One region of the Lactobacillus delbrueckii subsp. jakobsenii ZN7a-9 genome, then DNA from elsewhere that is predicted to be linked to it. Evidence: predicted binding sites of a transcription regulator. Region 1 holds the regulator's gene; the other holds the start of a gene.
What was found. Region 1 encodes LexA, which represses DNA repair genes until DNA is damaged. Its sites were predicted from a motif close to CNAACANNTGTTNG; they were not measured.

Region 1 (15,983 bases):
CCCGGCTGGAGTCTGGTCAAAATACCGCATCCCCAGGGTGTGAATTTTTGCATAAAGGACCCGGCGGACCTTTTCCAATGCCTTTTCCCCGGCCAGGGCATAAAGGTATTCATAGGTAAATTGGCAGGCCGCCTTAAATACCACGCCAATTCCGTAGATCAAGGCAACATAATAAAACGTGCTGAAGTCAACCTTGCCCGCCTTCAAATAGTGGTCCATGTAATACCGCAGCCAGGTCGGCAAGAGCATATTGATCGCGGAAACTGCCACCATCCCTAAGACGGCAGTCAGTAATTCCCCCTTGTAAAGCCAGACAAAGGTCCAGAGCCGCTTTAAAATCTGCCCCTGCTCTTTGGTCGAAATCTGCTGCTGCCAGACTGACTGGAAGTCCTCATTATTCATCGTCATCTTCACCTACCTTCTGGGCTAATTCCTGCCGCTGCCACATCCGGGCATACCAGCCCCCCTTGGCCAGCAATTCTTCATGCGTCCCTCTTTCTGCCACCTGCCCGTCCTGCATGACCAGGATCAAGTCAGCATCCATTACGCTGCTTAAGCGGTGAGCAGCGATGACGGTAATTTTCTTTTCCCGTTCTTGCCGAAGCTTAGTCAAGATCGCCTTTTCAGTTTTGGCGTCAACAGCTGACAAAGCATCGTCCAAAATCAAGATTTCACTGTCATGAAGCAGGGCTCTGGCAATCGATATCCGCTGCTTTTGCCCGCCCGACAGGGAAACCCCGTTTTCCCCGATCATGGTCTCATAGCCATTTGGAAAGGCCAGGATATCGTCGTGAAGGGCGCTCTTTTTAGCCGCCACTTCGACCTCTTCCTGGCTGGCATCCGGCTTGGCAAAGGCAATATTGTCTCTGACCGACATGGAGAAAAGGAAGTTGTTTTGGGGAACGTAAGATATTTCTTTTAAGTAGACGTCCAGGGGAATCTGCCGGATGTCGTGGCCGGCAAAAGTGATCCGGCCCTTGTAGTTATCAAACTCCCGCATCAAAAGCTGGATAATGGTCGTCTTGCCTGAGCCAACCCGGCCAACCAGGCCGATAGTCTGCCCGTTTTTCAAGTCAAAGTCCACTGCCCCCAAGGCAGCCTTGTCTGGTTCATCCGGGTAGGCAAAACTGGTCACGTGATAGCGCAAATCTCCAGTCAGCTTCTGCTCCTTGTCCATTGAATCTAAGTCCACGATCAAAGATTTTTCATTGAGCAGGCTCATAATCCGGTCGTAGCTGGCGCTCCCCCGCTCAAGAACATTAAACAGGTAGCCAATGGCAAACATTGGCCAGACCATGGCCCCAATGTAGGACACAAAGGAAATCAGCTGGCCCAGGCTGATCGCTTTGCTGAGAACCAGCCGGCCACCGTAGATGATGGTAATGATGTAGGTAATCCCGATGATCATGGTAATCATTGGGTCGTAGAGTGAGTCGATCCGGAATACCTTTTTATTGATATCTACCGTTTCATAGGTCATCTTGTTAAAAGCTGCCGCATCCTCCTTTCCCTGGCCAAAAGTCTTCAAGACCTTAATCCCAGACAAGGATTCCTGAGTCTTGTTGTTCAAGCGGGAAAAGGCCGCCTGCGAATCCATATAGGCGTCATGCAGGCGATCACCCAGGTAGCGGGCACAGAAGGCCAAAAGGGGCAGCGGCAGCATGGCCACCAGGGTCAAGCGCCAGTCTACCAGGATCATCATGGCCAGCAAGGTGGTCCCCCCGGTAAAAATCGCGTCGATCAAAGTCAAGATCCCGTCACCTGCTACGTTCTGCACGGCCTGGACGTCATTGGTTGCCCGGGCCATCAAGTCCCCGATACGGTAGCGCTGAAAGAAGGTCCGGTCCATCTGCATAAAATGCCAGAAGAGCCGGCCGCGGAGTTCTTTTTCCAAAATCGCCGCTCCGCCGTAAATCTGCTTGCGCCAGAAATAGCGGCAGACATAAAGGGCCAAAGCCGCCAGCAAAATTGCCAGAACATAGCTAAAAAATTGCTGCCAGCTGATTCTCCCCGTATCCAGCTGGTCAGCCATCATGCCCAGGATCCGCGGCGGGACCAGGTTGGCTGCCGAAGTCAGGACTAAGGCCGTGATCCCTAAGGCGTAGCGCTTGCGGTGGGCTTTAAAGAACCAGCCCAGCTTGCTAAAAGTATCCATTTTTTCCTCCCTCTTTTATTTGGGTTTTATCTTTTTCTCCTTCTTTTCTAATCCCCCTAGCCCGAAAAAAAGAGCGCCAGGATTCCCCTAGCGCTCTATGGCTGACTAGACTAGTTCTTAGCTGCCTGATGCTTGATCATGTTCATCACTTGGTTGACCTTCTTGGCTGAAGGCTTCTGGCCCATTTGTGACATCATGGTTTCAACCATTTCCCGGGTAATCGGGGGATTCTTCTTAAAGTAGTTCTTCATGTAAGTCCGGGCACCGTAAAAACCAGCAACCGCACCCAGAAGAGCTGCCAAAATAATCAAGAAAATCGCCAAACCTAAATTCATTATCGCTAAACCTCCATTGGTCTTAATTTGTTATCCGCCTCAGCGGAGATCCATTCGTTAGTCACACAAATACTATCTTACAAAACTTCAGACCATTTTTAAAGGATAAATCTTATCTAAGAAGCTTTTTCTTCTGAATTTGCTTGGCTTTCTCCGGCGTAACGTCCTTGCCTTGATCGTCAACAATTACCAGGCTGTCCAGCTGCTGCTTGAAACCTGCCCGGAAGTTGGCGATAAACTGCTTGTGCAGTTCTTTGCGTTCAGCCTCTTCAGCCTCCGTCAAGCCGCTTTCCTGCTTCTTCTTGTATAATTCATTGATTCTTTTTCTGACTTGATCTGCTTCTGTCATATATATATCCGCCTTTCTAGTGATAAGAATAGTGTACTCGCTTTGCAAAAATAAAAAAAGTTTTAAGCCTAGAACGCCAGTTTGTAAACTTCCCGAATATTTGCTAAAATAAATAATAACCGACAATAAGATTTTTGGCGAAGGAAAAGTAACTATGGCAACTCACGACTCAAAACAATTAGAAATTCTGCAATACATCTACGATACCGTTGAAAACCGCGGCTTCCCGCCGACGGTCCGGGAAATCTGCGCGGCAGTTGGCCTGTCTTCAACCTCCACTGTCCATGGCCATTTGACCAGACTGGAGCGCAAGGGCTACCTCATCAAGGACGCCACCAAGCCCCGAGCTTTGGAAATCACCCACGCCGGCCTTGACGCCTTGGGCATCAAGCCTAAAGACATTCCGGTCATCGGGGTTGTTACCGCCGGCCAGCCGATCCTGGCTGTCCAGGACGTGGAAGACTACTTCCCGCTTCCACCGAACCTGGCCAGTGATGCCGGTGAGCTCTTCATGCTCCGGGTACACGGCACCTCAATGATCAATGCCGGTATCTTGAACGGGGACTATGTCATCGTCCGCAAGCAGACCACGGCCCAGAACGGGGAAATCGTGGTCGCCATGACTGATGACGGGGAAGCAACAGTCAAGCGCTTCTTTAAAGAAGACCTCCACTACCGCCTGCAACCGGAAAATGATGCCATGGATCCAATTATCTTGAACCATGTACAAATTTTGGGCAAGGTCGTCGGTCTTTACAGAGCAAATATTGATTAATACAGTATTGCCGGTCAGTAAACTCGATTAGCTCATATTTTTTGAAAAGATGTTTTGCTTTATGCAAAGCATCTTTTCCTTTTCAACCGTTTTCTGAAAACGATTGACATTTTCATAGCGTTTTCTATTGCTATTTTCCTGAAACTCCGTTAATCTAATAACTATTCGACAAATTATTAGTTAAAGGAGTTTTTAATTAATGAATATCATCATTGCCTTACTGCCAGCCATCGGCTGGGGGGTTATGCCTTGGACCGTCAACAAGGTGCCAAACAGCAAGCCGGCCAACCAGATCTTCGGCGTCGGCATGGGGGCGACTATTGTCGGCATCATCGTGACTTTAATCCAGCATCCGGCCATTTCCATGCCAGTTTTCTTCCTGTCCCTTCTGTCCGGTGCTTTATGGACGATCGGTCAAATCGGCCAGTTCATCTCCTTCACCCGGATCGGGGTCAGCAAGACCATGCCGATCTCAACTGGCCTGCAGCTGGTCGGCAATACCATCATCGGGGCTTTGATCTTTGGTGAATGGAAGACCAGCAACAACTTTATCTTCGGGATCATTGCCCTGGTCATCATCATGGTCGGCGTCATCTTGACCGCCTACACTGAAAAGGGCGATGGCTTCACTCAGAAGACCACCAACAAGGACATCCTCTTCCTGGTCTTGACCACGATCGGCTACCTGGCCTACTCTGCCTTCCCGAAGACGATTACGGCAGACGCTGAATCCATGTTCCTGCCGCAAACCCTGGGGATCCTGCTGGGGTCTGTGATCTACCTGGCCTTCAGCGGCAACGAGGCTGCCTTCAAGGAAAAGGCCAGCTACCTTGACCTCTTTGCCGGCATCAGCTTCGGGATTGCAGCTTACGCCTACATCATCTCCGCTCAAGTCAACGGGGTGACCAACGCCTTCATCTACGGCCAGCTGAGCGTAATCATCTCCACTATCGGCGGGATGACTCTGCTGGGCGAACGCAAGCAAGGCAAGGAACTGGTCGCAACGCTTGCCGGCCTCTGCCTGATCGTTGTCGGCGCTATCCTTTAAATCTAAATCAAAATACTAAAATACAAATAATTTACATGCTAGCTAAAAAGCTAGGAGCATCTGCTCCTAGCTTTTTACTTTTTGTATTAGTTTTTCCTTCTTATTGAATCTTAACCTTCTGGCTTTCTGCATGTTTGACGTCAAAGCCGGAGACCTTGCCGAACCACTCCTTGACCAGCTGGTCATATTTTCCGTTGGCCCGCAGCTGCTTTAATGCCTGATTGATCGCCTGGCGCATTTCGGTCTGGCCCTTTTCAACCCCGATGCCGTATGGCTCCTCAGCTAAAGAGGCCTTGGTCAAGGTGAATTCCGGGGTATCAACGATCAAACCAGCCAAAATCCCGTTGTCGTCGATCATGACATCCCCTTGTCCGGCCTTTAAGGCGTTGAAGGCTGACCCGTAGTCGTCAAACTGCTTGACACTAGCCTTTGGAGCCAGCTTAGCCACCTGGTTGGCCACGTCGGTCCCCTTGATGGCAATAACCACGACTCCCTTTTTATTCAAGTCAGCAATGCTTCTGATCTTGCTGGACTTCTTAACGATCATGGATTCGTTGGCGTTAAAGTAAACGTCAGAGAAGTCGATCACCTTCATCCGCTCCTTGGTGATGGTCATGGTTGAAATGACGGCGTCCAGGGAGCCGTTGTGCAAAAGGGTGATCCGGGTCTTTTCCGTGATCGGCCGGAAGACAGCCTTGCTTTTAGGGCCAAGGATCTGCTTGGTGATGGCCGTAGCCAGATCAATTTCAAAACCTTCGATCTTGCCGGTCTTGATGTTGGTCAAGCCAAACAGCTTGGTGTCTGGCCGGACCCCCCAGGTTATCTGCTTAGACTGCTTGGCCCGGGCATAGCTGCTCTCCTGCTTGCTGGAACAAGCGGTTAGGCTGGTCGCTAGCAAAAGCAGCAGACCGCAGGCCAAGGCCTGGATGATTCTCTTGATTGTTTGCGGCTGTCTTTTCATAGTTTTCATCTTTCTGTCATATCGGATCTATAAAATATTATACCCGATATTTTAGAAAGTTTCTTTTATTTATAATGAAAGTCTCTTTTTCTTGCTTTATTAAGTAAAACTAGGTTTATTCTTTACGAAATTAGTTTTTTCTAAAAATAAAGCTTTTTCCCAGAACTTTTCTCCATAAAAAAATTTAGATTAAAATCAGCCGTAGTCGACATTTTTCATGGCTGACCACTGCTTGCCCAGGCTTTGCCCGGCAATTTCAAAGGCCAAAAGCTGCTTCAAGTCAGCAAATTTTTCCACCTTCATCTGCCCGCCCTTCTCCAAACGCCAGGTGAGCTGCCGGTAGACCTTTCGTTCACTGGACTGGCCCAGGCTGTACTGGCGGCCGGCTAAAGAAAACTTAATGTCGCAGCCGTCTTTAATCGCCTGGACAAATTCCTCCAGGCTGTCAAACTGCACGCTCCAGACAGCTACCTCGCTCATCTGGGGCCAGCAGTCAGCCAGGGACTGACCGCCTATCTGGCAGGTCAGAAATTCCTCCATATTGGCAAAAAACTGCTGCTCTTCAGGCAAATCACAGTTGATCAAGGTCTTGCTGGCCGGGGTCAAAGGATTGCCGTCATCAACTAACAGCCACTGCTGGCCATTTAACTTAAAATGTATCTCATCGCTGTCATCAGCGGCTGTTTCTAATTCTTGAAAACTGGAAATCGGACGCTTGCTTACTGACATAAATGTCCTTTCTAAAAAATCGAGATTTGATTATTAGACATTATTGTACATCTTTTTTAAGCCTTTTGTCTCGTAATCTCTCCGATTGCCCGCCGCATTTCAGTCAAATCCAGGACACTATAGGCAAATTCTTTTCTGACCAGGTCATCTGGCAGGTATTCATCATACTTGTCAAAAACCGGAACTTCCTTTGGATAGAGCAAGTCCAAAGGGTCAAAGTCTTTAGCGGCTTCTTCAGCCAGGATCTGGTAAAAGTCTCCTTCACTGACATCCATGCTGAACTGGATGTAGTATGGCCGGACTGAGTCAAAATTCTTAAGCCCTAAACGGCTGGCACATTTCAAGCGCAAGAAGCGCTCTAGGGCCAGAAAAGCATAAGAACCCGTCCAAGGGAAAAGGCAGTAGGTCTTAGCCCCCAGGTTAATCAGCTGCTTATCTGGCAGGCCAGCGGCTTCCGCCATTGCTCTCGTTTCACGCAAGCGGGCAGCCGCGTTTTTCATCAAGTAAGGATACTGCCTCTCTTCTGCCAGAATCTTCCTCATCTGCTGGAGGACTTTGGGATGGATATCGCCGGCTACATCCCCAAAATATGCTGGGATCCGACCTTTAACCTGGTGGACGTAGACCTGCCGGCGGCGACGGTCGATTTCTTCAACCACCCAGACATGGCCGGCGATGGCGATTTTTTCACCCAAGGGCGGGGGCTTAACGATCGTCCCCAGTTCTTCTGACTCAGCGTGGACGCTGTATTCCTCGTTTTCCTGGAAAACGGCGTAAAACTTGAAATTGTTGGTCACCCGCTCGCCGGCTAGGCCGACGATCAAGCCGCCATTTTCCGTCAGCTGGATCTGGTCGGTCTTGATCAAGTGGCGGAGCAAAACTCTATAGTCATCCTGGCTGACCCAGCGGAAGTAGGACAGGGTCAAAACCCGGGAAGCAAGTTCTGCCGGGCTCATCTCCCCGCCGGCCATCAAAGTAGACATGGTCTGGTGGTAAAGGAGGCTGTATGGCAATTGGTGGTCTCTTGGCGGTTCAACCCAACGCTCTTGTAAATACAGCTCAACTAAGGCAATCCCCTGCAGAAGCGACCAAGGAAGCAAAACTGGCAGCATGGCCCGGCTTTCAGCCTGCTCTTCGCGCATGACAAACCACATCTCTGCTGGATTGCCCCTCCGTCCAGTACGCCCCATCCGCTGCAAAAAGCCGGAAACGGTAAAGGGCGCTTCAATTTGAAAGGCCCGCTCCAGCTGGCCGACGTCAATGCCCAGTTCTAAAGTAGCCGTCGCGCAGGTCGTAATATTGGCATCTTCGTCTTTCATGATAGCCTCTGCCCCCTGCCTCAGGGCCGCGGACAGGTTGCCGTGGTGGATCATGAAGCGGTCTGGTTCATTCTTATATTCGCAATATTGCCTTAGAACCTGGCAGACAGCTTCACATTCTTCCCGGCTGTTAGTAAAGACCAGGCACTTTTTGCCCCTGGTATGGTCAAAAATATAGGCCAGGCCCGGGTCAGCTAATTCTGGTGCCTGGTCGCTGGCTTGATCTAAAACGGCCTGGGCCGGCAAGGCAGAATGGTCGCCAGCCTGGTTACCGCTTTTATAGAAATGCTCCATTGACAAGCGCCAGCGCTGGGGCTGGCTTTTCACCTTAGGAATCCTGGTCTGACGGCCCGATCCGGCCCCCAAAAACTGCCCAGCCGCTTTCGGGTCCCCGATCGTAGCTGACAGGCCGATCCGGCGGGGTTTAACACTAGCCAGCCGATTTAAGCGCTCTAATAGGCAGAAGGTCTGCCCGCCCCGGCCGCTTCTTAAAAAGGAGTGCAACTCGTCGATGACAACATAGCGCAAATCGCCAAATAAGCGGGGAATATCCGCGTGCTTGTTGATCATCAGGCTCTCTAAGGATTCCGGCGTTATCTGCAGGACCCCCTGGGGCCTTTTGAACATTTTCCGCTTTTGAGCAGCTGAAACATCCCCATGATAGCGCCAAACCGGGACATCACTGCCTTCACAGATGTCTTTAAGCCGGTCATACTGGTCATTGATCAAGGCCTTTAAAGGGGCAATATAGAGGCAGGCAATAGAGTAAGCCGGATTTTCCGCCAAATCTGTCAAGATGGGAAAAAAGGCTGCTTCGGTTTTCCCGGAAGCAGTCGAAGCCGACAAAAGCAAATTGTCGTCAGTAGCAAAAATTACCTGGGCCGCTGCTGTCTGCAAAGGCCGCAGGGTCTCCCATCCCCGGGAATAGATATAGTCCTGGATGAAGGGAGCATAGCGGGAAAAAGCATCCATAAAAAACTTCCCTAATTAAAACTTAAATCGTAAATTCCGCAAAGTCGCTGGTCTTTTCATCAGACACGGCGTCTGACTTAGTGTAGGCAAAGTCCCCGTCTGTCAAAAGACTCTGCACGGTCTGGCCGGGATTTTGCAAGACAATGTCCAGCAGCTCGATAAAGTCCCGGATGATTTCTCTTGGGGTGATCATGCTGCTCGTGCCAACTCTGGCATATTCAATCTTGATAAAGTCAGCCAGGTCCTTTTCGCTGATCGTCCGCTCATTGCCATAAAGGCTGGCATGCATGTCGGCCAGTTTCTCCGTTAAAACCAGCATTTCTTCTGCCATCAAGGGTTCCAGGCGGATCACGGGAGCATACAGGTCCCGCTGCCCTTCCTTGGCAAACTTGCCTTCGGCCAGGCGGGACCTGAGGGCTTCGTAAGAGTAAACGCCCCGCCGCCGGTCTTCGACTGCCTGGGGCGTGGCCCCCATAATAATGCCCAGGTACTTGGCCTTGCCCTGCATGGCGTCATTGTATATGCTGAGCAGCTTTTCATAGTTGTACTGGCGGGAGATGGCGTTAGGAATCTTGTAGAGGTTGACTAATTCATCGACCATGATAAACATGCCGCTGTAGCCAGCCTGGCGGAAAAAGACGGCAAAAAGCTTCAAGTACTCGTACCAGTCTTCATCAGAAATAATGATGTTGACGCCCAGATCCTGCTTAGCTTCTGTTTTCAGCCGGTATTCCCCTCTAAACCACTTAACCACCTTACCCTTGGTATCCTCGTCGCCGGCCAGGTAGGCATGGTAATAGCGCTCTAACAGCTGGGCAAAGTCATAGCCATGCACCATTTCGCTCAAAGAGGAAATCTGGCTGACTATCTTTTGGTCAACGGCTGTCTGAAAGCTGGGGTCATCAAAAGGGATTTCACTGGCTACTGCCGTCTGGACATTGTTGATCCAGCGGTCCAGGACTAAAGTTAAGGCTCCGCCTTCCGGCCGGGTCTTGGTGGCCAGGTTCTGGATCAGTTCCCGGTAGGTGGCCAGGCCCTGCCCCTTGCTGCCCTGCAGGCGGCGTTCCGGGGACAGGTCGGCATCTAAGACGATAAAATTTCTGTCCATCACGTAGTTGCGGATGGTCTGCAACAAAAAACTCTTGCCTGACCCGTACCGGCCCACAACAAAGCGGAAGGAGGCCCCACCTTCTTTGACTAAGTCAACGTCGTGTAAAAGGGCCTCGATTTCCGCCTTCCGGCCCACCGTGATATATGGCAGGCCGATCCGGGGCACAACCCCGCCTTTAAGTGAACTGATAACCGTTTGGGCAATCCGCTTTGGAATCCGTTTCTTTTGCTCCACTATTTCTCCTCAATTCCTAATAAGTCAGCGAGGTCGCTCCGGTAATCTTCCACGATTTCTGCCTTCTGGCCATCGCAGTCGATTACGGCATCGCCGATTTCGTCAAAAATTTTCTCATTGATCTGGTCCACGACCACGCTTAAGAGCAGGTGCCGCTGGCGTAAAAAGTCCTGGTAGGGCTGGCCGGAAAAAAGAGCCAAAAGCAGCTGCTCTTCATTCTCGTCTAAGCCCAGGCCGCTGGCAGCCGTTTCATCAATTTCCTTTGTCATCTTTTCTTCTGCAGCAGAAGACTCAGATACTTGCTTATTACTCTCGCTAGTAATTTTCTCAGCTTCTTCGGCCTCCAGCTGCCGCTCTTCTTCAGTCAGCAGGCTTTCCTTGGTTTCAGCCGCGTCGGACCGGATCTGGCCTAGGATGGCCAGGTTGATCTTAACCTTTGGCCGGGCCCTTTCTATCAGAATTTCCTGGTAGTCAGCAATTCCTTGCACGATTGCCTGCTTAAAAGCGGGAGGCAGGTCTTTTTCTTTTAAGGCCCGCCCCTGCTTAAAGGCCTGCCGGCTCAAGCGGTCAAATTCATGCATGAAATTGGCCAAAAGCTGCCTCTGCCGGCCGGAAGGCCAGTAGACTTCATTACTCCACTGCCCGCCCTGGCAGCGGTAGACAAGGCCTGGCCCTAAAATGAGCTCAACGTCTTTGACCGGATCAAGGCTGAAGAAAACCGTATCGGCAAACATTTCTACCGGCAAGGTCGTTTTTTCTCCGACCAAAAGCTTAAGCAGCTGGTAAGGATTCAGGCGGACTTCCTGCCAGACCCGGGCCAGAAGCTCATAAAACTTCTCCGGCTCCTTTTTCAGCAAGGGATTGTTCTTGGGCAAATAAGAAGACAAGCAGCAGATGGCCTGGTAGAGTTCCTGTCCGCTCGCTTCACCAGACAGAAGATTATGATAAACTTCCCCCCGCATCAGCTCATCTGCAAAATCCGGCCGGATTTCCTCAAGAGCAAAACCGTAATAAACCAGGTAGTTCTGCAGGATGTGCTTTTCCTGCCAGCTAGTGGAAATATCCCTTTGCTCCACGCACTTGGCAAAAAGAAGGCGGAGCTGACGGAGGCCATCGGCTTTATCCTTAACCCCGATCTGGCAGACTAATTCACTGGCCAGCAAATAGACATAGGCAGCCGGAGCTGGCTTGTACTTGCCCTGCCGGAACTTGGTCCGCCAGGAAAAATAGGACCGCAACTGGTCGACGGTCAGATCATGGTAGACTGGTCGCTGCTTGTTAATTGGGACCATTTGGGCAAAGTCATCTTCATAATTAGCCATCAGCATCCCCTGCCGGTAAAAATTGCTCTCCCGCCGGGGTACGGCCAAATAGTCGTAACTCTCCTGCATCTGCCTAATCCCTTCCGGGATCACGGGCTGGCCTTTTTCAACCAGCAGGCGGTCAAAGTCGCTGTCTTTGAAAAAGGCTGGCCGCTTAGGAATTACTTCTTCTTGGAAGTCTTCTCCCTCATCATCCAGCAGGTAGATTTCATGCTCTTGCCTATCTTCTGCCGTATTTTTCGCTGTTTCCAAGGGCCGGGAGCTCTGATAGGCAGAATCCAGGGTCTTGTAAAAAAAGCGGTCGTTTAAGGCAGGATTATCTAAATCAACCCTGATCCAGGCCGGGTCCTGCATGAAGACGGCTGGTCCAAAAGCCGGCTGGGCAGCCAAAAACTTAGCCAAGGACCCGGCTTTCAGTTCAAACGTTTCGCGGCCGTCCTTCTTAAGGAGCAAGGCGAAACTTTCATTTGCTCCCGGGACCGTGACGGCAGCCAGGGTTTGCCCGGCCAGGTCGACATAGCTGGCCTCAATACCATATTTGCTTTGAATGTAGTCGGCTACTTCCGCCAAATGCATGCCTGCCCCTCCTTGCTGTTTTTATCATAATTATAGCACGATTTTTCGAACATTAGTTCCAAAACGCGTAAAATAAAATCTTCCCAAAGGGGAAGATTTCAAGAAAACAAAATTCACTTAAACTATTATTTCTATTTTTCCAGGGCCGCTGCCTGGTCAGCGGAAATTTCCACCTTCCGGTTCAAAGCCGGGCTGGCAATCTGCTTGCCGCTGGCCGTCTGCTGCTTAAGGTAGCTGATGAAGGTTTCCGTGTCAGTCCCGGTCAAGATGCCCACCTTTTTGCCAGCAGTGAACTGAGTAAAGTGGTCACCACCGCCAGCGATAAATTCGTTGGCGACAACCCGGTAAGTCTTGGTCAAGGAGAGTTCAGTCTTCTCGCCTTCACCGACATAAACCTTGACGATCTTGACCTTGCCGGCCGCGTCCTTGGTGTAGACATAGTGCAGACCGCTGACCAGGAGGTAGTAGTGGTCATATTGCTGGTTAAGGGCAGCTAAAATCTGCTTCCCGGTCATGGTCAGTACCTGCAGGCTGTTGCCAAAAGGCTGAACGGCCATGGCCGCCCCGCAAGTAATTGACTTATCACTGCCCACAGCCAGGCCGGACCGGACCCCGCCCCCGTTAGTCATGGCAAAGTCAGCCTTGAAGCCCTGCCGGTTGGCTTCTGACAATGCGCGTCAACAACCAAGTCGCCAACCGCGTTTTCATTGGAAGCATTGTTGTTTTCCCGGCCAGTGATTATTTCAGCCTTTTGGGCCGTAGCAATCTTTTGCTTGGTGATGGCTGAAACCCGCTTGTCAGCGTCAGCCACAATCTTGGCAACTGTCTTGTTATCCTTAGTCTTCGGGTCATCAGCAGCTGACAGGACTGGGTAGACATGAGAAACCAGGCTGCCCTTGACGAAATCCTTGGTCTTTGGACTGATGTAGCCGATTGAGTCAGTGTAGGCCTGGCCATACTTCAAAGCCTGAACCAGCCGGGTCTTGCCGACCTTAGCGTTGGCATACTGGTGAGAGTGGCCGGCGATCATCAAGTCAACGGTGTTTTTCGGATCGATCTTGTTCAGCTTCTTTAAGATCTTCACGCTGTCACCACTGGTGGTCAGCTTGCCCTTACTGTCCGCCGCCGTTTCAACCCCCTTGTGGGCCAAAACAACGATAGCCTTAACGCCCTTCTTGCGCAGAACCTTTTCATACTTGGCAATGGTCTTGGCTTCATCCAGGTACTTGAAGGCAGAGTAGTTTTTCTTAGTCGTCAAAGTTGGCATTTCCGTGGTCAAAATGCCGATAAAGCCGACCTTGGCCTTCTTCTTGCCCGCTTTTACGGCCTTGATGGTATAAGGCTTCCAGCCATATGGTACCTTACCGGTGGACTTTCTGACAACGTTGGCTACGATTAGCTTGATGCCTGACTTTTGGTGGGGGTAGGCCATTTCAGCGGAATTGTACTTCTTAGTTGGCTTTTTGCCTAAAAGAATCCGGTTCGCCGATTGTAAAATTAAACTGAACACTGTTCCGATCCAGTAAGAAAAATCGTTTTCACTGGATTAGAGCACAAAAAATCCATTTCAACCATCTGGTAGAATATGAATTACCACAAACATTTCTAGAGAGGTTAAAATGGATCATTCTTATTCTAACACTAAACCACACCAAAAGGGCAAGCACCTTACGCTAAACGACCGGACTACAATCCAGGAGCTGCACTCTAAGGGCTACTCTAATCGTGCTATAGCTAGAGAACTTAACTGCTCACCAAGCACGGTCGGATATGAGCTCAAAAGAGGCACAGTATCCCTGTATACCGGCAATGTGAGGCGGTATAAAGCTGTCGAAGGGCAAAGCACTTACGAACTACATAGAAGCGAATGCGGCCGCAAGAGCTTGTTTCTTCGCAGACATAAGTTCATCGACTATGTTTCCCACTGCTTTCATAATCAAGGCTGGTCTCTTGATGCTTGCGTGGGTTATGCTTTGGCCAAGGGAATCTTCCAGAAAGATCAGGTCGTATCAACCAAAACTCTGTATAACTACGTTGACTTGGGCCTAATGGACATCAAGAACGGTGATCTTCCAGAGAAGGTCAAGCGCAATACTAAGACTCGTCGTGCCCGTGTAAACAAGCGTATCCTGGGACGAAGCATCGATGAACGTAGTCCTAGAATCGAAAGCCGTAAGGACTTTGGCCACTGGGAATGCGATCTGGTTCTTGGACACAAGACTAAGGACGACGATGTGTTGCTTACTCTGTGCGAACGAAAGACGCGTCAGTTCTTCATGATCAAGATTGAGGATAAGACCTCAGCTAGCGTTATGAAGGCATTTGATAAGCTTCGAGAGTACTACGGATCCAAATGGAATCAAATCTTTAAGTCTATCACAACTGACAACGGATCTGAGTTCGCAGATCTATCCAATCTTGAGCAAGTTTCCAAGACTCTTGTGTACTACGCTCATCCTTATACATCTTGTGATAAAGGCAGCGTAGAACGGCACAACGGGCTTATCAGACGCTATATTCCCAAGGGAGACCGTATGGATAAGTACAGTGTGGAAGATATTGCTAAGATCGAGGTATGGTGCAACTCTCTTCCTCGGAAGATCTTAAACTACAAGACTCCAGAAGAGTACTTTGACACCGAACTTGACCGCATTTACCGGCGTAGATAGTCAAAATCTACCAGATGTTATGGTAAGTGTTCAATTTATTCTTGCAATTGGCGAAAGAATCCGGTTGAATTCACCCAAGCCCTCGTCAAATTCATGGTTGCCCAAAGTGCCGACGGTAAACTTCATGGCCTTTAAGGCGTGCATGGTTGGTTCATCTTGCAAAAGAGAAGAATTGGCCGGGGATGCCCCAACCATGTCCCCTGACTCGACTCTGAAGGTCGTGCCTTGCTTGTTTTTCTTCTTAAAATCTTTTTGGGCCTGGTTCAAGTAAGCGGCCAGCCGGGCTACCGTACCGGCATTGCTGTAGCTCTTTTGCCCCAAGGTCGCCGTACCAGTCGTCGACAGGTTGCCGTGCAAATCGTTAATGCTCAAAAACTGCACCGGAATATCCTTGCTGTACTTCTTGGGATTCTTCCAGTCCTTGCTTTGGGCCGGCTTGCTGGCAGTATCAGCCTTGCTGGTAACTTCTAATTTGCTGGCGCTAGCCTGGCCCGGTGCTAAAACGGCCGCGGCCAAAAGCAGAGCGGCAAGTTCTTTCTTGATGGATCTAGCCATGTTTTCCTCCGTGAATTACTCAATATTAAACAACAGCATATTGCTAGTATAGCGTAAAATGCAGCTAGTTAACAGAGAAAGTTCGGCTGCAAAAGACAAACAATTGCTTTTCCCCAATATGCTAAGCAGAAATTATGGTAAAAAACGGATTATTTTTAAGGTGAAAGTTATAATTAGTCAGAAAAAATGTTTTGCTTTTTAGGCTTTTTTGGCAAAAATAAAACTGCCTTGCAAAATGCAAAGCAGTTTCAGATTCGTTGTCAGAATTAACGACGACGTTCTGCGATACGAGCAGCCTTACCGCTACGAGTCCGCAGGTAGTAAAGCTTAGCACGACGTACGCGGCCGTGACGGATAACTTCAACCTTGGCAACACGTGGAGTGTTAACTGGGAAAGTCCGTTCAACGCCAACGCCGGAAGCGATCTTACGAACAGTGTAAGTAGCACCGATGCCAGTGCCCTTCTTCTTGATTACGACACCTTCGAAGATCTGGATACGTTCGTGAGTACCTTCAACAACACGTACGTGAACACGAACAGTGTCCCCGGCACGGAATTCAGGCATGTCATCACGAAGTTGTTCTTTAGTCAATTCTTGAATTAATGGATCCATTATTGTCTCTCCTTCTACGGCATTCATCAACCTCTCTGGGCCAGCGGAACACCCCTAATCTTTATTGGCAAAATACCACGTCTAATAGAATACCATCTTTAACCAGGCAAAGCAAGCTTCTTTAGTCCAAAATCTTGAGCAAGTCTTCCTTTTGCAGGCTGGCGCTGGAAACAGACTCTGCCGTCAAGATGCCTTGCGCCAGCTGGCTCTTGGCTTCCTGCAAGTCCAAAATAGCTTCCTCAACCGTATCCTTGGCAAT
Region 2 (15,983 bases), 630 kb from region 1:
TCCCACCTTTATGACGACAGTTTCCAGGATGAAGCAGACCAGGCTGGACGAGAAGAAAAGGAAAGGAAATAAATGACCAACCATATTGTTTTGTTTGAGCCGGAAATTCCCGACAACACGGGTAACATTGCCAGAACCTGCGCGGGAACCAACACGGTGCTGGACTTGATCGAGCCCTTGGGCTTCCACCTGGACGACAAGCATCTCAAGCGGGCCGTTTTAGACTACGGCGGTGAAGTTGAAATCCGCCGCCATGACGACCTGCGGGCATTTCTGGCTACTTTGCCGGACAATGCCGAGATGTACTTGATCTCCAAGTTCTCCAGCAAGGCTTATACTGACGTCGACTACACGGACGAAAGCAAGGACTACTACTTTGTTTTTGGCCGGGAAACGACCGGTTTGCCGGAAACCTTCATGCGGCAATACGCGGATCGCAATCTCCGCATTCCCATGTCCGACAAGATCCGGGCCTTCAACCTGTCCAATTCGGCAGCGATTGTAATTTTTGAAGCCTTGCGCCAGCAAGGCTTTCCCCACATGGAAAAGTCCCACCACTATGAAAACGACAAGCTCAAGGACGACTACAATCGTCCTGGCCGCTACCAGCGGAACCTGCCCAAGCATTAGTGGCTAAAAAGAAATTTATGAGGTAAAATCATGGAATTTAATAAGCAGACCCCAATCATCGTTCGTGCCTTTCACTATGACCTGCTCGATGAGCCAGAAGAAAAGAACGAAGTCAACGTGGCCATCCGCCAGGTTGTCGCTACGGGCGAAGACGGCGTTGAAGATGCCGGCGAGGCAGGCGGCTACTACGAAGTAGCCGTTGTCTACGACGTTACGCCAGACGAAGACAACATCATCGAAATCAGCGGGGTCAACACCCAAGTCGTTCAGCTTCTGGGCTACCACGGCGACGGCCAGGACCTGGACCAGGAAACCTACCGTTTGCTCAGCCGGCCGCTGGTTGAATACATCGAAACCTTGACTTACGAAGTTAGCCAGGTTGCCTTGGATGAACCGATCAACTTGGACTTTGAACCTAATTTCTAAGGATTGAGCAGGTGAAGAAATGCCTCGAAAGAAAAGGCAGGCTAATCGTAAAAACAAAAATAAAAAGAAAACAGAAGAATCTTTGAGCTGGGTGGTTACCGGGATCGTCTTGATCCTGGTAGCCATTTTGGCGTTATTACGCTTTGGCTGGTTGGGCAAGGAACTGGCCAATCTTTTGCGGCTCTTGATTGGGGACAGTTATCTTTTAGGCGGAGCCTTCCTGGCCATTTTGGGCCTGGTCATGCTGATTTACGGGCAGCCGCCCCGCTTTGGCTTTAAGCGGACAAGCGGCTTGACTTTGGCTTACCTGGGCCTTTTGTACATTTTGGCCAGCCGCTTTTTCAATGTCAGAAGCGTCCACAGCGAATTTTTGCCCGCCTTCAAGAACGTGATCTTTGAAGAACTGGCCCGGGCCAATGTCACCGTCAGCGTCGGCGGGGGCTGGATCGGGAGCTTCCTGTACGGGATCTTCTACCAGCTTTTAGGCCAGATTGGTGGCCTGTGCCTGGCTGTTTTGAACATAATCAGCGGGATCTTGATGTTCTTTGACGTCAAATTCCGCTCCCTGGTCGCTGCTTTTCAAAAAATCAGCCGCTCCTTTATCCGGCAAAGCAAGGATGGAGCCGGCCAGCTAAAGGAAAAGTACTCTGAATACAGGGAGCAGCAAAAAAAAGATCCCAACAACCGGGAGAAGCTGACCGACTCTTGGCGGGATAGCGAAGAAGTCAAGCCGGAGAAAAAAACAAGGCAAGAGAAGGCAGAGAAGCAGGCAGCCAAGCCTTCCCTGCCGGAAATCCAGGTGGCAGAGCAGCACCCTGACCCGCCGGTCACTCATTCACTGGAACTGGATGACCCGCCCAAGCCCCGCAGCCAGGCTGAAGATGACCAGAAGATGATTTTGGCTGACCAGCGGGTTGACCATGGTCTGGACAAGAGCACGGTCAGCTATGATGACAACTACCAGTTCCCGCCCCTGTCTCTGTTAAAGGCCGTTCAGGCCAGTGACCAGTCCAGCGACAAGGATAAAATCAAGCAGAACACGGCTATTTTGGAGGAAACCTTCAAGAGCTTCGGGGTGGAAGTCAATGTTAAAAAGGCTATCTTAGGCCCGACCATCACCCGCTACGAAGTCCAGCCAGCCGTCGGGGTCAAGGTCTCCCGGATTGTCAACCTGGCCGATGACTTAGCCCTGGCCATGGCGGCCAAGGACATCAGAATTGAAGCCCCGATTCCGGGCAAGCCTTATATCGGGATTGAAGTGCCTAACCAGAAGGCCCAGTCCGTGGCTTTTAAAGATGCCATGGAGCACCAGGACCAAAAGGCCAAGGACCATCCTTTGATGGTGCCTTTGGGCAAGGACGTGACCGGGCAGATCATCAGCGCTGACTTGACCAAGATGCCCCACCTGCTGGTGGCCGGGTCAACTGGGTCCGGTAAGTCCGTGGCCATCAACACGATCTTGACCAGCATCTTGATGAAGGCCCGGCCGGATGAAGTCAAGCTCGTTTTGATCGACCCGAAGATGGTCGAATTGTCAGTCTACAGCGGGGTTCCGCACTTGATGATCCCGGTTGTCACTGACTCCCGCCTGGCTTCCAAGGCCCTGAAAAAAGTCGTCGACGAAATGGAGCGGCGCTACAAGCTTTTTGCTGCCGGCAGCGTCCGCAATATGGGCGAATACAACCGCAAGGTGGCTGAGAACAATAAGGATACCAGCCGGCCGGTAATGGAGCCTTTGCCTTATATTCTGGTCGTTGTTGACGAATTGAGCGACTTGATGATGGTCGGCGGCCACGACGTGGAAAACTCCATCGTCCGCCTGGGCCAGATGGCCCGGGCCGCCGGCATCCACATGATCCTGGCTACCCAAAGGCCGAGCGTGGACGTCATCACCGGTTTGATCAAGGCCAATGTGCCGTCAAGAATTTCCTTTGCCGTTTCCAGCGGGGTCGACTCCCGGACTATTTTGGACCAGGTCGGCGCTGAAAAGCTGCTGGGCAGGGGGGATATGCTCTACCTGCCGATCGGGGCCTCCAAGCCTGACCGGATTCAAGGGGCCTACATCGATGTCGATGAGGTCGAAGCCGTCGTTGATTGGGTCAAGGGCCAGCAAAGCGCTGAATACGATGAGAAAATGATTCCCCAGGCCGGGGATGATGACGAAAGCAGCGATGACGACGTTGACGACGAGTACTACCAGCAGGCAGTGGACCTGGTCCGCCGCCAGCAGTCAGCCAGCACCTCCATGCTGCAGCGGCGGTTCAGAATCGGCTACAACCGGGCTGCCCGCCTGATTGACGAGCTGGAGGAGCACGGGGTAGTCGGCCCGCCGGAAGGCTCCAAGCCGCGCAAGGTGCTTTTGCCGCCTGAAGGACAAGAAGAATAAAAATAATGAACGAAGAAAATATCAGCATTCAAAGCAATCAAAAATTTACCAGCGGCAACCTGGGCCTGTTCGTCCGCCTGCCGCTGACCAAGCACAACATGTCTATGGCCAGCCTGCTCTGCCGCATGCAGATGAACGAAAGCGAACTCTTTCCGGATCCCGGCCTCCAGCAGGTCGAATTGCAGCAGCGCTACTCCTTCCAGTTTGAAGCAGTCGTGCAGCTTTTTGGCAAGGAAATGGTCATTTCTTACCTGGCCAATTTCGTTGAGCCCCAGGAAATCCTGGACCCGGACTACAACTACCGGCAGATAGCAGAAACTTTTGCTGGCCTGGCCACCCGGCCCTTGATTACGCCCAGCTCTGTCCAGCTGGCCCAAAGACAGCTGGAAGAAGAATACCAGGAGCTCATGGCTGAGCCGAGCAACGCGGCTTTAAGCGCCTTTTTCAACAACTGGTACGCGGACCAGCCAGATTACGCGGCCAGCTTCATCGGCTCGATTGAAGATATTACGAAAGCGACCAGCCAAGAAGTCCGCCGCTTTGCCGATGCCATCAAGACCCAGGCCAGCTGCGTATTTGGCCATGTCTATGATGCCCGCCAGGTTAAGCGCCTTTTGCAAAAGAAGCTGCAAGAAGAAGGCTGGCCGGGCCTGGCCTTGGACTTTGGCAGCCGGGACTTATTGATTTCGGCCCCGGACTTGCGGATTGAGAAAACAGACGAGCAAGGCAAGCAGCAGGCCCAGCTTTTCCTGGGCTATGCCTACAAGGGCCAGCCCAGCCTGCAGGATTTGGCCACGGGGACGGTCTTGCGCCAATACTTGACCGGAGACCAGTCCTCCCGGCTCTTCAGCAAGGTCAGGGAGGAAAACGGGGCGGCTTACGCGGTGGAAAGCAACTGGTATGCTGACAATGCCCTCTTCTTGGTCAACGCCGGCCTGGATCCGGACAAGTTGGACTTAGCCCGGCAGATCATCGGCAAGGAGATGCAGATGGTGGCTGACGGCCGGATCGATCCGGGCCTGCTCAAGCAGAGCCGGCAGGCGCTGGCCAACCGCCACTTGCTCAACCAGGACCATGCCAGCTGGCTTTTAGCCAAAGACCTCCGCTACAAGCTTCATGCCGACTACGAGGACTTTGATATGATGGCCGCGGTCAGCCGGGTGACCAGCGGCCGGCTGGCTGACTTTGCCCAAAAGCTGTATCTGAATGAAAGCTATGTATTAAAATGATCAAACCAGAAATTATCAGAAAAGATTTTCCTTCCGGCTTCAAGGCCCAGGTGATCCGGCGCAAGGGTTTTAACCAGCGCTTTTTCGGCATTATCGTCGATTTCGGCAGCGCTGATCCCCAGCCCGTGCCCGGCCTGGCCCACTTTTTGGAGCACAAGCTTTTTGCTGCGGAAGAAGGCGACTTGTCCCTGGAATTTGAAAAAATGGGGGCCAGCGTCAATGCCTTTACCTCTTTCAATGAAACCATGTATTACGCCAGCGGGGTCAAGAATGTTGGCCCCATGATCGACCTGCTCTTCAAGCTGGTTGGCCAGCCCTACTTTACCGATGAGAATGTGGCCAAGGAAATCCCCATCATCCAGCAGGAATTAGCCATGTACCAGGATGAGCCTGACTGGATCCTAGGCGACCGGCTCCTGCGGGGCATCTATGGTGACTGCAATTTGGCCATCGACGTGGCCGGGACCAAGGAATCGATTGCCAGCGTGACTAAGGAAAAGCTCCAGGCTGCTTATGATGAAAACTACGTGGCCGCTCGCATGTCCTTTGTTGCCTGCGGGGACTTTACCGACAACCAGGTCAAGACCATTCTTAGACAGGCCATGAAATTGTCAGACCAATACCTGCGCCCGGGCAAGCCGCAAAAAGAAGCGGACTTGGTGCCCTTTTTGCCAAGCGGGCAGGACTGGAACCTGATCGGCGGGGAAGTGCCCCTGTTTATGGCGGCTATCCCTTTGCCAAACTTTAAGAAAGTTTTAGCAAGTCGGGATATGAGTCAAATTTTGCTGGAAATCATGCTAGAATCAAAGCTAGGTGCCGCCAGCCACTGGTTTGCCAGCGCCAGACAAGCCGGCCTGGTCAGCCAGCCACTCCAGATCAGCGTAACTTATACCCGGCAGGGGGCCTACGCGGCCTTGCTGGGGATGAGCCCGGAAGCAGAAGAGCTGCTGGACCAGATCAAGGCAGAACTGGCGCCAGACAAGCTTTTTTCCAAAAAGCAGGAAATGGAAATGCGCCAGCTCTTTGAGATTCACAAAAGAAGCTGGCTGGCCCAAACCGTGCGCAGCCTGGACAATTTGTCGGGTTTTGCCGTGGAGATGGCTGAAGAAAGCCTGGGTGAGGAAGACTTGTTTGCCAATGTTGAGCAGATGCAGGCCATGAATTTTGCCGACTACCGGGCCTACTGCCAGGAGCTTTTCAAGGGCGCCAGCATCAACACGGCCCGCCTGCTTGAGGAGGATGACCAATGAAGCGAGCACTGATTTTCGGGGCAACCGGCGGCATTGGCCAGGCCATTGCGGCCCGCCTGGCTGAGTCTGGCTGGTCCATGTACCTGCACTGCAACCGCAACTGGGAAGAGGCCATCGCTTTGGCCAGGACTCTGGCGGAAAAGCATTCCTTGCAGGATTTCATGCCGATCAAGCTGAACTTTTTAGCAGGCGACGACCAGCTCAAGAATTTTGCCAGCAGTCTTTTGCCCGTCAACGCGGTCGTTTTTGCCCAAGGGATCACCAACTATGACTTCCTGGGCAGCCAGAGTTCCCAGGTCATTGACCAGATCATCAAGGTCAATTTGGAGAACCCGATCAAGCTGACCAAGCTTTTGGAAAGCCAGCTTTTAAAGCAAGAGCACAGCCGGATCGTCTACCTGGGCTCAGTTTACGGGGGCCAGGGCAGCGCCATGGAAGCAGTCTACAGCGCGACTAAAGGCGGGATCAGCCGCTTTGCGCAGGCCTATGCCCGGGAAGTTGCCGCCAGCCGCTTCACGGTTAATGTCGTTGCCCCAGGGGCGGTCAACACGGCCATGAATGCCATGTTTTCCCCGGAAACCTTAAAAGAGCTGGCAGAAGAAATTCCGGCCGGCCACCTGGCCAAGCCCAAGGAAATTGCCTACTGGGTTGACTGTCTGCTTAACCCTGAGAGCGACTACCTGACCGGGCAAACGATTTATGTCAGTGGCGGCTGGCTGGAATAGGGCGACACATCCGCGGCTATTGTGCTATAATTTATAAACGAACTTTAAAGTGATTGAAGAGGTTAATAATGTCAGGCATTGGAGAACAACTACGTAAGGCAAGAGAGGCCAAGGGCCTTTCAATTTCTGATATTGAGAAGGCTACGAAGATCCAGAGCCGCTACCTGGAAGCAATCGAAAACAACGATTTCGACAAGCTGCCAGGCGACTTTTACGTCCGGGCTTTCATCCGCCAGTACGCGCAAATCGTCGGCTTGGACGGTAAGGAATTGCTGAGCCAGTACCAAGGCGAAGTTGCAAATGAAGTCACGAGCGAAGTCAGCCAGCCGGCAGCAAGCAGTCCGGCTCAAGAAGTTCATGAGGAAGCTCATGAAGAAGCAGCTCCAGTAGAGCCAGCCAGAATCAGTGCCAGCCGGCCAGCCAAGCGGGAAGCTGCCGAGAAAGCTCCTAAGGACGCCAAGTGGCGCAAGCTTGTGCCCCGCTTGGCCCTGGGCTGCGGGATCGCCCTTTTGCTTTTGATCGGGGGGATGGTCTTTGCCAACATGAAGAAGACCGGGTCAAGCAGCCAGAAAGAAAATGCTGGCTCCAGCGTCACGATTACTTCCAAGAAGTCTTCCAGCAAGAAGAGCTCATCAGCTTCTTCTTCATCCAAGAAAAAGAAGACCAGCTCAATCAAGGTTGCTTCACTTGGCGGCTCAAGCTACCGGGTAACTGGCATCAAGTCCAGCACGCCATTGGTAGTCCGGTCAAGCAAGCAAAGCATCTACTACTACGTTTCCGTTGACAACGTGATCACCAACCAGGGGACCCTGCAAAGCGGTGAAAAGCACACGGAAACTGTCAAGAAGGGGCAAACTTTGATCGTTTACCTGGGGACTGATACTGGCGTGACTGTAACTGTTGGCGGCAAGAAGATTCCGTTCACTCCAATCAACGGCACGACCCGTTTGACTATCTACCTGGGTGACAGCTCTGCTTCAGCAAGCAGCTCCGCGGCAAGCCGCACGACTAGCACCAACACTAACACCAATACCAGCACGAGCTACAGCAGCCGGGCAAGTTCCAGCGTGCAAAGCTCAGCTTCCAGCCGGCCAGCAGCTTCCAGCTCCAGCGTTCGATCAAGCTCACAGGCTTCATCCAGCGCTGCCCCAAGCAGCCGGGCATCATCTGCTCCATCATCTGCCACTTCCAGCAGCAAGCAATAAGAGAAGAATGATCATTAATTCTTAAAAGTGAGGAATTTAAAGCAATGAATTTACCAAATAAACTGACTGTTTTCCGAATCTTTTTGATTCCTGTCTTCATGATCCTGCTGATCGCCCAATGGCCAGCCGGCTCATTCACCCTGGCAGGGACTGAAATTCTGTGGAGCCGGGTGGTGGCCATGATCGTCTTTGCCGTTGCTTCCGCAACCGACTGGTTTGACGGCCACATCGCTCGCTCCCGGGGACTGGTAACCAACTTTGGTAAGTTTGCTGACCCGCTGGCGGACAAGATGCTGACCATGACGGCCTTCATCTTCATGGTTGCATTGAATCTGGCTCCAGCCTGGGTTGTAGCCATCATCGTCTGCCGGGAACTGGCTGTGACCGGCCTGCGCCTGATCGTGGTCGAAAACAACGGCAAGGTCATGGCGGCTGCCATGCCTGGCAAGATCAAGACCACCTGCCAGATGCTGTCAATCATCTTCCTGCTCTTTGGCGACATCTTCCACCTGGGCACCATCCTGCTCTACCTGGCTCTGATCTTCACGATCTACTCCGGCTACGACTACTTCCATTCTTCATGGGATGTCTTCAAGGGTTCAATGTAAGCATTTAGAAAATCACTATTCTTTAAAAATGAGTATCAGCAAGGTACTCATTTTTTTGTTTTTTAAGTCAGATTGGGGAAAAAAGGGCTTTTTTCTTGTACTAGTAAGTGGAGAGGAAATAATTTGAACGTTAGTTCGGATTTTTCTTGCTTTTTACCAGGCCTTCAAAGTATAATGTTTATTAGTAAGTTTCCAGGAGGGAAAAAATTGGCTAAAGATGAAAAACAAGCGGCTCTTGAAGCGGCTTTAAAGAAAATTGAAAAGAACTTCGGTAAAGGCGCGGTCATGCGGATGGGCGAGAAGGTCGACACCCAGATCTCGACTGTTCCGTCAGGCTCACTGGCCCTGGACGCGGCCTTGGGCGTGGGCGGCTACCCGCGGGGCCGGATCGTGGAAATCTACGGGCCGGAATCTTCCGGTAAGACGACCGTTGCCCTGCACGCCGTAGCTGAAGTGCAGAAGCGGGGCGGCACGGCGGCCTACATCGACGCGGAAAACGCCATGGACCCGGCTTACGCTGAAGCCTTGGGCGTGGACATCGACCAATTGATCCTGTCTCAGCCAAACACTGGGGAAGAAGGACTGCAAATCGCGGACACCTTGATCTCCAGCGGGGCCATCGACATTGTCGTGGTCGACTCCGTTGCCGCCCTGGTGCCGCGGGCCGAAATCGAAGGTGAAATGGGTGACTCCCACGTCGGTCTCCAGGCCCGCCTGATGAGCCAGGCCTTGCGCAAGCTCTCCGGGACGATTGCCAAGACCAAGACCATTGCCATCTTCATCAACCAGATCCGGGAAAAGGTCGGCGTCATGTTTGGTAATCCCGAAACCACCCCAGGTGGTCGGGCGCTGAAGTTCTACTCAACCATCCGGCTGGAAGTCCGCCGGGCGGAACAGATCAAGCAGTCCACCAACGTTATCGGTAACCGGGTCAAGATCAAAGTGGTCAAGAACAAGGTTGCTCCGCCATTTAAGGTAGCTGAAGTCGACATCATGTACGGGCAGGGGATCTCCCAGTCCGGCGAACTGCTGGACATGGCTGCTGACCAGGACATCGTCGACAAGGCCGGGGCCTGGTACTCCTACCACGGTGAAAAGATCGGCCAGGGCCGGGAAAACGCCAAGCAGTACCTGGAGGAACACCCGGACGTTTCCGAGGACATCCAGACCCAGGTCCGCAAGGCTTACGGAATCGATGCTGAATCTCTGGAAGAAAAGGAAAATCCGGAGAAGGTCAAGGAACAGCGGGCTAAGAAGGCAGCTCCTGGCGAAGAGAAGCCAGCAGAGCCGGCAAGTCCGGAAAAGACTGATAAGTAGGTAGTTTTTGGCCAATAAAAAGATTGCCAGCAGAGGCCTGGCAATCTTTTTTGTTTCCGCAAATGCAGCTAAGGAATTGACTTGACCAAAAATGTAACATATGATTAGTAATGTGTGAATAATTCTAAATACAAAGGCGACGTAACTCATGATGAATAATACTATATTTCTTCTCGCAACAGTCGCTGTAATTTTTCTTATTTCACTTGTCGTGGGATGCCTGATTGGTTATGCCATCCGGAAGAATGCCTGGGAAACCAAGGCGGAAAACGCCCGGCAGAGCGCGGAGGCAATTTTGGCCAAGGCGAAAGCCGAAGTCGAAGCAGCCAAGGCTGAGGTCCAGGCGCAGAAGCAGGCCGCTGAAGCCGTTAAGCGGGATGCTGAAACGGAGAAGAAGGCCAAGATCCTGGAAGCCCAGGAAGAAATCAGGGATTACCGGCAGAAGGTTGAAGACGAGCTGAACAGGCGCCGCGCAGAAGCGGCCCGAAAGGAAAACCGCCTTCAGCAGAAAGAAGATGCCCTGGATCACCGCAGCAGCCTGCTCGATGACCGGGAGAAACAACTCACACAAAGGAAAGACCAAATCAAAAAGCAGGAAGAAAAAGCCGCTGGTTTGCTGGAAGAAGCGCACGGGCTGGTCGAGAAGCAGAATGACAAGCTGCTGGAAATCTCCCACTTAGACGAAGAAGAGGCCAAGAAGATTGTCCTGGCCCAGGTCTCCGACCACCTGACCAAGGAGAAGGCGGAGCTGATTCGGGCTAACGAGGAAGAAATCAGTGCCAGAGCCGACCGCTTTGCCCACCAAATCATCGTGGATGCCATCCAGAGCAGCGCGGCGGATACGGTCGCGGAAACGACCGTGTCAGTCGTGGACCTGCCAAACGATGACATGAAGGGGCGGATCATCGGCCGCGAAGGCCGGAACATCCGCTCTTTTGAAGCCATGACTGGGGTAGACTTGATCATTGACGATACGCCAAAGACGGTCACCTTGAGCGGTTTTGACTCCATCAGACGGGAAGTTGCCAAGCGGGCCCTGCAGAAACTGATCAAGGACGGGCGGATTCATCCGGCCCGGATCGAAGAGATGGTTGACAAGGCGCGCAAGGAAGTCAACGACGATATTTACGAGGCTGGTGAAAGTGCCTTGATGGAACTGGGCATCCACCGGATGAACCCGGAACTGGTCAAGATCCTGGGCCGGCTGAAGTACCGGACTTCCTATGGCCAGAACGTGCTGGCGCACTCGATTGAAGTCGGGAAGCTGGCCGGGACCATGGCAGCTGAACTTGGTTTGGATGAAAAATTAGCGGTTCGCGCGGGATTATTACACGATATTGGCAAGGCAATCGACCATGATATCGAAGGCTCCCACGTAGAAATCGGTGTTGAATTGACCCGGAAATACCATGAACCGGACCTGGTGGTCAACGCGATCGCTGCCCACCACGGTGACGTGCCGAAGCTCTCCTTCATCGCTGACCTGGTCGTGGCGGCGGACACGATTTCCTCCGCCCGGCCTGGGGCAAGAAGCGAAAGCTTGGAGAACTACATCCGCCGTTTGACGGAACTGGAAGACATTGCTGGCAGCTATGACGGCGTCAAGCAGGCATATGCCATCCAGGCCGGCCGGGAAGTCCGCGTAATGGTTGAGCCAGGCAAGATCTCAGATGATGAGACCACGGTTTTGGCCCATGAAATCCGGGACAGGGTCGAGAAAGAACTCGATTACCCGGGCAATATCAAGATCACCGTAATACGGGAGAAACGTGCCGTGGCAGTTGCCAAATAAAGCAGAAAGTCCAGATTGAATTCTGGACTTTTTTGTTAGCATTTGGCAAATCGCCTCAAAGCCCGGTATAATTAACTCAACTAGACTCAGAAAGCGGAATTTCATGTTTAAGATTATCGTTGACCTTTTTTTACTGGTGATCATCCAAGTAGCGATCACGCCTTTCATCCGGCGCCTGGCCTTTGTCCTGGGGGCGGTGGACAATCCTAACGCCCGCCGGGTCAACAAGAAACCCATGCCGACTATCGGAGGACTGGGGATTTTCGTGACTTACAATATCGGGACCTTCATCTTGCTCAGAGAGCAGTTTCCGACCCACGAGCTCTTTGCCCTTTTGCTGGCGTCTAGCGTGATCGTCTTGACCGGGATGATCGATGATATTTTAGAACTCAAGCCCGGGCAAAAAATGGGCGGGATCTTCATCGCGGCCATGATTACCTACTTTTTGGCCGAAATCCGGATGACCGAGCTGAATATTCCTTTTACCGGCCAGACCATCAATTTGCCCTGGTATCTCAGCCTGCCAATTACCATCTTCTGGATCCTGGCCTTGACCAACGCGGTCAACTTGATTGACGGCTTAGACGGCCTGGCGGCCGGTGTGTCCTGCATCTCGCTTTTGACCATGGGGATTGTCGGCTACTTCTTCTTGCGTAACCAGGGCCTGTACGTGCCGATCGCCTGCCTTATGCTGGCGGCCTGCCTCCTGGGCTTTTTGCCTTACAACTTCAACCCGGCCAAGATCTTTTTAGGGGATACCGGGGCCCTCTACCTGGGCTTCATGATCTCGGTTTTAGCCTTAAAGGGCTTGAAGAACGTGACCTTTATTTCTTTGCTGGTACCGGTGATCATCTTGGGCGTGCCGATCTCTGATACGGTCTATGCCATGATCCGCCGCAAGCTGAACAAGAAGCCGATTTCCCAAGCGGACAAGCACCACCTCCACCACCAGCTGATGAACTTTGGCCTGACCCAAAGGCAGACGGTACTGCTGATTTACGCCCTGTCCTTGATCTTCTCCTTCGTGTCCATGCTTTTCCTCTTGTCGCCGATCTGGGCCATGGCCCTCTTGCTGGTCGGCCTCTTGATCGCCGTTGAGCTCTTCGTGGAATCGATCGGCCTTTTAGGGGAAAAATACAAGCCCCTCAGCCACTTGATTAACCGCCTGGTTTTACATAGCACTCACACTAAGGAGCCGGACGTTGAAGTCTGGCATCAAGGCGAGGCCAAGCCCCGGAAGTGGCAGGAGCGGTCCAAGGGAGGGCACAAGCCTGCTGAGAAAAATAGCGGTAAAAAACAATAAAGCTGAACAGACAAAACATACTAACCTAGTGTTGGATGATTACTCGACGGAGTAGTCGTTCAACACTTTTTCTTTTACTATGTAAAGTGGAGATGAAGCCAATGCCGTTCTTTTTCTGGACACACGATGTCGTAGGCAAAACGGGCAGCTTCACCATTCAATTGTGAATCTTGTCTAAGTATGTTGGCTGTTAAAGTCCTGTTGAGAAAATTAGATCTGATTGGATTAGGTGGAGGTAGCTCATCTCCGAGTAAAGCGGAGGTTTATTCTTATGGATTTATTGAAAACTGTTTTCGGTATTGATGTTAGCAGCCGAAAGTCTAACGTATGCATTATGGTCAATGGCCAAAAAGTTAATGACTATGCCATCTCCAACGATATGGTAGGCTTCAATCAGCTGCTAGGTGACCTTAAGCAGGTTACTAACCCACAGATTATCTTTGAAGCAACTGGCGTCTATTCCAGAAGACTCCAGGCATTCTTGGACATGCACGAATTGCGCTATGTCATGATGAATCCGCTAGAAGCCAAAAGAAAGACAAAGGATGACCTGCACCAGAACAAGACCGATAAGCTTGATGCCTTGTACCTTGCCAAGCTGCAATCTGAGCACCCGCAGCGGCTGGCCTACGTTCAAAGCGAAGAATATCAAGAATTGATGGCCAATAACCGTATCTACGAGCAGGCTTCGCACGATCTGATAACCAACAGGAATAGACTGCACAAAGCCATTCAGCTCACTTTCCCAGAGATTGAGCACTTAATGGTTAATCCGAGAGGGAAAAACTACTGGAGTATTGTCCTCAGATTCCCACACCCAGATATCGTACTAGAAACAAAAGAAGCCGATATCATCGACTTCTTAAAGGGCTTAACCGGTATTGGTAAAAAACGCGCTAACGACATAGCGCAAAGTCTTATTCGGTTGGCTAAAGTCGCATGCCCAGCTGTCAAAAAGAACAGTGCTCATATTCGTGGCCTCAAAATGGCTATTAACAACATTCTGAGCGCTGAAGAAGAGTGCCAGACTGCTTTACAGGAGATGGCTAAGCTGGCTCCTAAACGGGATCTGGAGATCCTCACAAGCATTCCAGGCATCGGCAAAAACACTGCTCTAAGAATCATTAGTGAGCTTGGAGATATCAGACGTTTTAACAACCCTAGCCAATTAAATGCCTTCGTTGGTGTTGATCCTCAAGTTTATGAATCTGACAATCTCACGGCCCACCTGTCAATTTCAAAGCGTGGGACAGCTATTGGCAGAAAGGTGCTGTACTTGGCCATAAACCAAATTCAGTCGGCTAAGAAAGTGGGAAACCCTTGCCATATTGCGGATTATTACGAGAAACGAAAACGGTCTTCTGAGACTGCAAGTCACAAGAAGGCCGCTATCGCATCGATCCATAAATTATTACGGACGATCTTCGCTTTAATTAAGAATGATCAATTGTATAGCTATGACGTAGCCAAACATAACCAAAGACTTTTGTCATAAAAATTGATCCAATAGATATTATAACAGCCTCTTTTTTGAAATTACAGAAGGTGGCTGTATTTATCATGCCCTAAATCAGATATTTAACTCGATTCTTCGGGAACCATTTCCCGATTAGGCCCTTATTTCAAAATAAAATTGCCTAAAATCGTTGATAACACTTGACTTAGAGTAGAAAAGAAAATGACCAAGCAGAAATGCTTGGTCATTTTTGGTTAGAATCTTTTTTCTCCGCTTTTAACGGGAATTTCGTTATAGCGCTGGTCCCCCTTGATCAGGTTGGGTTCACCGTTTAAGAGCTCGGTTAGATCGCTGATAAAGGGGTCAATCTGGCCCAGGTCCAGGTAGATGGAAATGGTGATGTTTACGCCATATTCAGTGCCGGCAACGAAGACCTCTTTTTCCTTAAGGAAGTGGTCGACCTTGTCATAGCGGTTGTAGGGGATCGTAAAAATCAATTCCTGCTGCTTAACCCGCTTGACGATGCCGATGGCTTCAGCTGCCTCGCTGACGCTGGAAGAGTATGCCCGGATGAGGCCGCCGGCCCCTAATTTGATTCCGCCGAAATACCGGGTCACGACGACGGCGACATTCTTCAGGCCCATTAATTGCAGGGTCTTTAATTCCGACACCCCGGCCGTACCGGCTGGTTCGCCGTTGTCGCTGCTTTTGACCCGGTCGTCATTAATGCCCAAGGTATAGGCATAGGTGTTGTGGGTGGCGTCATGGTACTTTTTGCTGGTCGCGGCAATAAAGTCCCGGGCCTCTTCCTCATCCTGGACCCGGGCAAGAGTCGCGATGAAGCGGCTCTTCTTGATGACCAGCTCATGCTGGCCGTTTTCTTTGATTGTTAAAAAATCTGCTTCTTTTGACAAAAAATCATCCCTTTTTGGTGTATTAGTTAGTGGAGGCAAAAAAATGACAGAAGAAAAAGAATCTCTGACCGGCCGCCAATGGCTGGTTGACAAAGTGGATAATAGCATAAAAGAGGGGCAGACGACAATTCCCGCCATCGAAAATGGCATCTGCCAGCGCTGCGGCAGCTCATGCTGGGCCCGCCTGCCGTCGGGCTTTTTGTATTGCCGTGCTTGCGTGGGCCTGGGCCGGCTGGATGAGGGCAAGCTTTTGGTCCGCCAGACGGCTGGCAGTCATTACCCGGCCAGGGCGGGGATGACCTGGACAGGGCAGCTGCAAGAGCGGCAGGGGGGTGTGAGCCGCTTTTTATTGGAGAAATTTGCCGCTAAAGAGGACTGCCTGGTTGAGGCCGTGACCGGGGCGGGTAAGACGGAGATGATTTTCCCCTTATTGGCTGAGGCTTTCAGCCGCGGCTGCCGGGTAGCCATTGCCACGCCCAGAATCGACGTGGTCAATGAGCTTTACCCCCGCCTAGTAGCAGCCTTCGGGGAGGTGGAGATCGGCAAGTACCATGGCCGGGAGGAAAAGGAAGCGGCCAATGAGCAGCTGGTCATCTGTACGACCCACCAGCTGTTGAAGTACTACCAGGCCTTTGATCTTTTGATCATCGATGAGATCGACTCCTTTCCATATGCCGGCAATCCCCAGTTGCATTTTGCCGCGGGCAATGCTGTTAAAAAAACAGGCAGCCGGGTCTTTTTG

Region 2: the regulator LexA is predicted to act here: its motif matches at 8,584-8,597, upstream of recA (recombinase RecA).

Annotation. Positions count from the first base shown of each region.
Region 1 covers NZ_CP018218.1:1,491,442-1,507,424, forward strand. The annotation lists gene LJ046_RS07610 (ABC transporter ATP-binding protein) at 1-402, opposite strand, end outside; gene LJ046_RS07615 (ABC transporter ATP-binding protein) at 395-2,155, opposite strand; gene LJ046_RS07620 (YneF family protein) at 2,266-2,490, opposite strand; gene LJ046_RS07625 (DUF896 domain-containing protein) at 2,603-2,839, opposite strand; gene lexA (transcriptional repressor LexA) at 2,994-3,614, shown strand; gene LJ046_RS07635 (GRP family sugar transporter) at 3,814-4,662, shown strand; gene LJ046_RS07640 (transporter substrate-binding domain-containing protein) at 4,763-5,623, opposite strand; gene LJ046_RS07645 (hypothetical protein) at 5,819-6,352, opposite strand; gene LJ046_RS07650 (DEAD/DEAH box helicase) at 6,409-8,643, opposite strand; gene LJ046_RS07655 (ATP-binding protein) at 8,666-9,988, opposite strand; gene LJ046_RS07660 (TerB N-terminal domain-containing protein) at 9,988-11,886, opposite strand; gene LJ046_RS10455 (5'-nucleotidase C-terminal domain-containing protein) at 12,018-12,557, opposite strand; gene LJ046_RS10460 (metallophosphoesterase family protein) at 12,512-13,396, opposite strand; gene LJ046_RS07670 (IS30-like element ISL7 family transposase) at 13,506-14,555, shown strand; partial or broken gene LJ046_RS07675 (bifunctional metallophosphatase/5'-nucleotidase) at 14,610-15,110, opposite strand; gene rplS (50S ribosomal protein L19) at 15,377-15,724, opposite strand; gene LJ046_RS07685 (DEAD/DEAH box helicase) at 15,846-15,983, opposite strand, start outside.
Region 2 covers NZ_CP018218.1:861,190-877,172, forward strand. The annotation lists gene LJ046_RS04475 (AI-2E family transporter) at 1-72, shown strand, start outside; gene LJ046_RS04480 (tRNA (cytidine(34)-2'-O)-methyltransferase) at 73-630, shown strand; gene LJ046_RS04485 (DUF1149 family protein) at 661-1,056, shown strand; gene LJ046_RS04490 (DNA translocase FtsK) at 1,076-3,442, shown strand; gene LJ046_RS04495 (M16 family metallopeptidase) at 3,448-4,671, shown strand; gene LJ046_RS04500 (M16 family metallopeptidase) at 4,668-5,921, shown strand; gene ymfI (elongation factor P 5-aminopentanone reductase) at 5,918-6,646, shown strand; gene LJ046_RS04510 (helix-turn-helix domain-containing protein) at 6,715-7,851, shown strand; gene pgsA (CDP-diacylglycerol--glycerol-3-phosphate 3-phosphatidyltransferase) at 7,896-8,459, shown strand; gene recA (recombinase RecA) at 8,667-9,776, shown strand; gene rny (ribonuclease Y) at 9,925-11,568, shown strand; gene LJ046_RS04530 (glycosyltransferase family 4 protein) at 11,672-12,871, shown strand; gene LJ046_RS04535 (IS110 family RNA-guided transposase) at 13,143-14,366, shown strand; gene LJ046_RS04540 (YigZ family protein) at 14,582-15,241, opposite strand; gene LJ046_RS04545 (DEAD/DEAH box helicase) at 15,285-15,983, shown strand, end outside.